Regions from separate parts of the Nonomuraea sp. NPDC049158 genome, predicted to be linked through region 2. Evidence: predicted binding sites of a transcription regulator. Region 2 holds the regulator's gene; the other holds the start of a gene.
What was found. The regulator HrcA, encoded in region 2, represses chaperone genes, less so after heat shock. The targets are predictions, from matches to a motif close to TTGGCACTCTCNNNNNGAGAGTGCCAA.
Positions count from the first base shown of each region.

Region 1 (3,403 bases), on a different contig from region 2:
GGGAAGCGGAACGTGGCCGCGCCGTCCTCGTACGGCAGCGGCTGGCTCAGCGTGAGCCGGACCGTCACCCGCTCGCCCGGCAGCAGGTTGCCCACCGTGATCGTGAACACGTCGGGCCGGTCCTCCTCGGCGATCGCGGCCCGCTTCCCCTCGCGCAGCGCCCGGTCGTAGTCGGCCCTGGCCTGGCCGCGCTCCTTGAGCACGCCGTCGATCACCCGGTCGTCGGCCTCCATCCTGAACCCCGTCACCGCCGCCCTGTCGGGCAGCGGGAAAACGTAGGTGGCCTCCAGCGTGACGTCGTACGGGTTGCGGAAGCCCTGCGTCACCTCGACCTCGGCCATGAGGCCGGAGATGTCGGCGGACACGTCGACGCTCTGCAGGGGCAGGTTCCCGCGCGCGGTCCGCAGCGCGCCGAACCCGGAGTCCGGCACCGGCAGGCACCGGGTGGGCTCGAGCGAAGTGATCTTCATGCTAGCTTCCTCTCGTCGAGCAGCGCCAGCAGCGGTGCCGCCGCGGTGAGTACCGCCTGGATGTCGTCTTCAGCCGGGGTACGGCCGGCGCCGTCGAGCACGAGCGTCACTCCGTCGGCCAGCCTGACTCCGCGCACCAGCGCCCCGTGCCCCGTGGGCCGGGGGAGGGGTGCGGAGCGGCGGCCCGCACCCTCTGGCGGAGGAGTGCCGGCCGGTCGGAGAACGCCGGCGGGCAGGGGAGCGTCGGTGGGCGGGGGATACGGAAGGGCGGGGCCGGTCGCGTCGGCGGGGTGCGCGGCCCAGAACCGTCCGCGCGGGTTCCCGGACCGAGCCGCCGAGCCGTCGGGGAGGGCCGCCGCCTCAGGCGTCTCGCCCTCCGGAAGGTCCGCCGCCTCAGGCGTCTCGCCCTCCGGAAGGTCCGCCGCATCGCGAGCCACCTCGCCCTGGGGTGCCGTCGTAGTGTCCAGAACGGCCGCCGTCGCCGCGACGTCCTCGTCCAGGGGCGACCAGTCGGGGTGGGCGGTCCGCTCCAAGGTCGTGTCCGTGGCGCCGGTCAGGGCGGTCTGGATCTCCGCGATCGACCGCCCGGCCGCCTGCAGCCGCTTGATGGCCACGAGCTGCAGCAGATGCCGCCTGCCGTACTGGGCGATCCGGCCGCGCCTGGTCAGTGGCGGGTCGACGAGGCCGATCGTGGTGTACCACCTGATCAGCCGCTCGCCGGGCACGTCGCGGACCCGGCCGTTGAGCGGCTGGGCGTCTGGCCGGGCGTGCGCGCGCAACGCGTCGGCGGCGCGCTCCGCCAGCTCACGGATGGTCCAGGTCTCGCTCATACCTTCACAATTACACTGTCACTATTGCAGTGTCAACCAAGAGAAAGCGGGCAAGGAGGGTGCGTCGCATAGAGACCCTGATGTCGAACCACGGGGAGGAACACATCATGGCTACGATCACCGGTCCGCTCTCGGGCGACGCGAAGAAGACGGTCGCGACGGCCCTTCAGGGAGCCCTGGTCGATCTCCTCGATCTCTCGCTGCTCGCCAAGCAGATGCACTGGAACCTGACCGGCCCGCACTTCCGGCAGATCCATCTCCAGCTCGACGAGGTCACCGCCCTGGCCCGTGAGCACGCGGACACCATCGCCGAACGCGCCGTCGCCCTGAGCATCAACCCGGACGGCCGGGCGGCCACCATCGCCAAGTCCACCAAGCTCTCCCAGCCGGAGAACGGCTGGATCGAGGACGGCAAGGTCGTGGCGACGATGACCGACATCCTGGAGGCCGTCGGCAAGCGGATGCGCGAGCGCGTCACCGCCACCGACGAGCCCGACCCGGTCAGCCAGGACCTGCTCATCGCGGTGGCTCAGGACATCGACAAGCAGCACTGGATGTTCCAGGCCCAGCGCTGACACCGCACCGCCCGGGGCCGGCGCTCGCGGTCCCGGGCGGCCGGTCCGCCGTCGCGATCCACCCGACGGCCAGAGATTTCGCGCAGAGTTTGATCTCGCGCCTCCCTGTCATTCATGTCGGCGGGGTCGACTGGCGTGGCACCTAGAGGGAGGCCGCACGATGTCCAGCAAGACTCTCCTCCGCACGGGCCCGCTCTGGCAGGGCGGGATGAGCCCCTACGGCCCGCTGGAGCCGCCAGGCGGCGACGATCTGGCTCTGCCCGGAGGGTTCAGCGGCCGGATCGTGGCCCGCTCGGGCCAGAAGGTGGCCGGGCTGACGTGGCACGCGGCGCCCGACGGCGGGGCCTGCTTCCCTGACGGCACCGGCTGGATCTACGTGTCCAACTCCGAGCTGCCGCTGCTCGGCGGCGCGTCCGCGCTCCGGTTCCGCGCCGACGCCTCGATCGCCGACGCCTACCGCATCCTGTCCGGCACCGACCTCAACCGCGCGGGCGGCGCGACACCGTGGCACAGCTGGCTCTCCTGCGAGTTCGGTCATCGCGGCCGGGTGTTCGAGTGCGATCCGTACGGCATGCGAGCCGGGCGCCCCCGCCTGGCCATGGGCCGGTTCAAGCACGAGGCCGCCGCCTGCGACCCCGACCGTGAGGTCGTCTACCTGACGGAGGGGGAGCCCGACGGGTGCTTCTACCGGTTCAGGCCCGGCGACTGGGGCGATCTCACCGAGGGCACCCTGGAGGTGCTCTGCGTCGCCGGTGACTGGAAGCCGGTGCCGTCGCCCGCCGCCCTGCTCAAGGCCACGCGCCACCAGATAGACGACGCCCGCCACTTCGACGGCGGGGAGGGCTGCCACTACGCGGGCGGCGTCTGCTACTTCACCACCGAGGGCGACAGCGGCCTGTGGGCGTACGACGCCGAGACCTCCACGCTCGACCGGATCTGCGACGACGTACGCGCCATCACCGCCGCCCCCTCCGGCGACCTCTACGTCGCCAGGCGGTCGACGGAGATCGACGTCATCACCCCCGATCGGGCGGTCACGCCGTTCCTCAAGCTCGGTGGCCTCGACGGGGCCGAGCTCACGGGGCTGGCGTTCGCGCCCGACGGCGGCCGGCTCTACTTCTCGGCCAGACGGGGCCGCGACGACGGCCGCACTTTCGAGGTGGCCGGGCCCTTCCGCGCCTGAGGGCCCTCCTCGGCCGGTGGCTCAGAGGTCGCGGCTCCACTCCTGCTCGGTGACCTCGATCCCGTTCTCCGTCTCCTTGTGCTCCGACTCCAGCGCGAACCCGGCCGCCTGGTAGATGCGCCGCGCGCTGTCCAGGCAGTCGCGGGTCATCAGCGTGATCCGTTTGTGGCCCTCGGCCTTGGCGTGGCGCAGGCACTCGGCGACGAGCCGTCCGCCCAGGCCCAGCCCGCGGGCGGACGGCTCGACCAGCAGGAGCCGCAGCCGCGCGGTGGTGTCGTCCTCCCGTACGCAGAACACGCACCCGGCGGGCTCTCCGCCGACCTCGGCGATCCACCCCATGTCGCG
Region 1 is NZ_JBEZDM010000027.1:1,747-5,149, reverse strand. Features, by position in the region: gene AB0B61_RS40485 (VIT domain-containing protein) at 1-470, opposite strand, end outside; gene AB0B61_RS40480 (MerR family transcriptional regulator) at 467-1,300, opposite strand; gene AB0B61_RS40475 (DNA starvation/stationary phase protection protein) at 1,408-1,875, shown strand; gene AB0B61_RS40470 (alkaline phosphatase PhoX) at 2,036-3,058, shown strand; gene AB0B61_RS40465 (helix-turn-helix domain-containing GNAT family N-acetyltransferase) at 3,080-3,403, opposite strand, start outside.
Region 1: a site for HrcA is predicted at 1,310-1,336, ahead of AB0B61_RS40475 (DNA starvation/stationary phase protection protein). Genes of this name have one in related genera too.

Region 2 (3,403 bases):
GCCGAACTCGGCGACGATCGCGGGCAGGTCGTCCACGCCCTCCAGGTACTCGACCACGACGCCCTCCACCCGGAGGTCGTGGCCCCAGATCTTCTCCACGAGGGCGGCGTCGTGCACGCCTTCCACGTAGATACGGCTCTCTTTGGCCACCCTGGCCCGCAGGCCCTCCACGGCTATCGAGCCGGACGCGCTCCGCCTGGGCGCGGCAGAGGACGGGGCGGCCGGCCGTACGAGCGTCACGACCTTGCCGTCCAGCAGGAACGCGGCGGGCGCGAACGGGAACAGGCGGCGCTTGCCGAAGCGGTCCTCCAGCGTGACGGCCTCCTTGTCGCAGGCCACCACGGCGCCGCAGAAGCCGCTCTCGGCGTCCTCCACGACCAGATCGAGTTCGGCGGGCACCTGTGGGATCTTGCCCTTGCCCGGCCGCCGCCAATTCCCCGCTAGAACATCACCCTCGTACACACGGGGACCGTAGCAAATCACCCGCCCGCCGCAAGGCGCTTGCGATGAGAGCTGCGCCGGGTCACCACCATGATGGTCACGATGACGGCGGCCAGCACGCCCAGACCGGGGATCACCAGCAGCGCCGCCACGCCGCCCACCAGGCCTCCCGCAGCGGAGGCGAAGTCGCGGCCGACGCCGAAGCGCACGCTCGTCGGCTCCTGGGTCGTGCAGGTGAACTGGTAGTCGCCCTTGGCCGGCGCGTTGACCACGAGGATGAGCTGCCACTGCGTGCCGTTGACGGTGACCCGCTCGGTGCCGGACGTCTTGGCCAGCTTGGCCTGACCGGGACCGCCGTCGATCCGGCACATGTAGTGGACCTGGCTCTCGCTGGCGAGGTACACCACCGGCTTGTCCGCCGGGTCCAGCGGCACGGTGACGCTCTGGCCCGCCGTGAACGTCTTGGACGGGGCCACCGCGCCCACCGTGTTCAGGATGCCGCTCACGAACACTCCCACCCCGACCAGGCCGGCGAGCAGGGCCAGCCCCCAGGCGACCGCGATCCACCGCAATCGCGGTCTGATCAACTTCGGGTCAACCTGAGGGCCGAACCGCTGCGGCGTGCCGTAAGGTCCGGGCTGGTACGGCTGCTGCTGCCCGTAGGGGCCGGGCTGGGGGTACTGCTGGCCGTATTGCGGCGGACCATATTGGGGCGGCGGCGGGCCGAACTGGGGAGGTTGCCCCTGGTACGGACCCTGTCCCGGCGGTGGACCGTAGGAGGGGGGCTGGGAGTCATCGGTCATATCGGCCAGTGTGCGCCCAATGGGCAGCCACTCGCTAGCTCCGGTGTTATCGCACCTTGTGGGCGGGAGCCGTACACTTGGCACTCGGGAACACAGAGTGCTAGACCTGTCGTTTCCTGAAAGGCAGAGGTAGGAGGTGAGCGCGTGCTCGACGATAGGAAGCTGGCGGTGCTCCGCGCCATTGTCGAAGACTACGTGTCCACCAACGAGCCGGTGGGCTCCAGGGCGCTCGCCGAACGCCACAACCTGAAGGTCTCCCCGGCGACGGTCAGGAACGACATGGCCGCTCTGGAGGAGGAGGGCTACATCACCCAGCCGCACACCAGCGCGGGCCGTGTGCCGACGGACAAGGGCTATCGCCTGTTCGTCGATCGGCTCTCGCAGGTCAAGCCGCTCTCCGGGGCGGAGCGGCGGGCGATCGAGACGTTCCTCGCCGGCGCGGTCGACCTCGACGACGTGGTCACCCGTACGGTGCGGCTGCTCGCGCAGCTCACCCGTCAGGTCGCGGTCGTGCAATACCCGACGCTGACCCGCTCGACGGTCAGGCACGTCGAGCTCGTGCCGCTGCATGACCGGCGGGTGATGCTCGTGCTGATCACCAACACGGGCCGCGTCGAACAGCGGGTGGTCGAGCTGCCCGAAGTGGTGGAGGACACCCGCATCGCGCACCTGCGCGCGGTGCTCAACGCCTCCCTCGACGGCTGCGGCCTGCTCAATGTCCCCGATCAGGTCGCCGACCTGCCGGAACGGCTGCCCGTCGAAGACCGTCCCGTGGTGGCCACTATCCTGTCGGTGCTCCTCGAGACGCTGGTCGAGCGCCACGATGAGAAGATCGTGTTCGCCGGTGCGGCCAACCTCGCCGGGGCCGACTTCTCGACCGGGCTGCGCGACGTGCTCGAAGCACTGGAAGAGCAGGTCGTGCTCATGCGGCTGCTCGGCGAGACTTCCACAGACACCCCGTCCACGCTCACCGTGCGCATCGGCTCGGAGAACCCGTTCCTCCGTGGCACGTCGATCGTCGCAACCGGGTACGGTTCTGGCGACAACGAACTGGCCCGGCTAGGCGTGCTAGGCCCCACGCGGATGGACTATCCCGTGACGATGGGCGCCGTGCGCGCGGTGGCACGCTACGTCAGCCAGATCCTGGCTGCATCATAAGAGGTCGATAAGTGGCAAACAGCGACTACTACGCCACCCTCGGGGTGCGCCGTGACGCCAGTCAGGAAGAGATCAAGAAGGCCTACCGCAGGCTTGCCCGCGAACTCCATCCCGACGTCAATCCGGACCCCGCGACCCAGGAGCGGTTCAAGGAGATCACGCAGGCCTACGAGGTGCTGTCCGACGCCAACAAGCGTCAGATGTACGACCTGGGCGGCGATCCCTTCGGCGGCGCGGGCGCGGGCCAGGGAGCGGCCGGCTTCGGCGCGGGCTTCCCGTTCAGCGACATCATGGACGCCTTCTTCGGTACGGCCGGCGGCGCGCGCGGCCCCCGCTCGCGGGCCAGGAGAGGGCGCAACGCGACCATCCGCGTCGAGCTCGACCTGAGCGAGACCGCTTTCGGCACGACCCGCGAGCTGGTCGTCGATACGGCCGTGCTCTGCGAGGTCTGCCAGGGCGCGGGCGCCGCGTCCGGCACCCACCCCGACACCTGTGACATGTGCAACGGGCGCGGCGAGATCTCCCAGGTCACCCGGTCGTTCCTGGGTCAGGTCATGACCTCCAGGCCGTGCCCCCAGTGCGGCGGCTTCGGGACGATCATCCGCCACCCGTGCCAGGAGTGCTCGGGTGACGGCCGCGTGCGCACCCGCCGTACGATCAAGGTCCGCATCCCCGCGGGCGTCGAGGACGGCACGCACATCCAGCTCGCCGGCGAGGGCGAGATCGGCCCCGGCGGCGGCCCGCCCGGAGACCTGTTCCTGGAGATCGTCGAGCGCCCGCACGAGATCTTCGAGCGGCGCGGCGACGACCTGCACTGCACGGTCCAGATCCCGATGACGGCCGCCGCGCTCGGCACCAACCTCGCCGTGGAGACGCTCGACGGCTCCGAGGAGGTCGACGTGCGGCCGGGCACGCAGTCGGGCCAGGTCATCACGATGTACGGCAGGGGCGTGCAGCGGCTCAACGAGACGGGCCGCGGCGACCTGCTCATCCACGTCAAC
Region 2 is NZ_JBEZDM010000003.1:26,937-30,339, forward strand. Features, by position in the region: gene AB0B61_RS07860 (DUF3097 domain-containing protein) at 1-462, opposite strand, end outside; gene AB0B61_RS07865 (hypothetical protein) at 480-1,244, opposite strand; gene hrcA (heat-inducible transcriptional repressor HrcA) at 1,389-2,402, shown strand; gene dnaJ (molecular chaperone DnaJ) at 2,414-3,403, shown strand, end outside.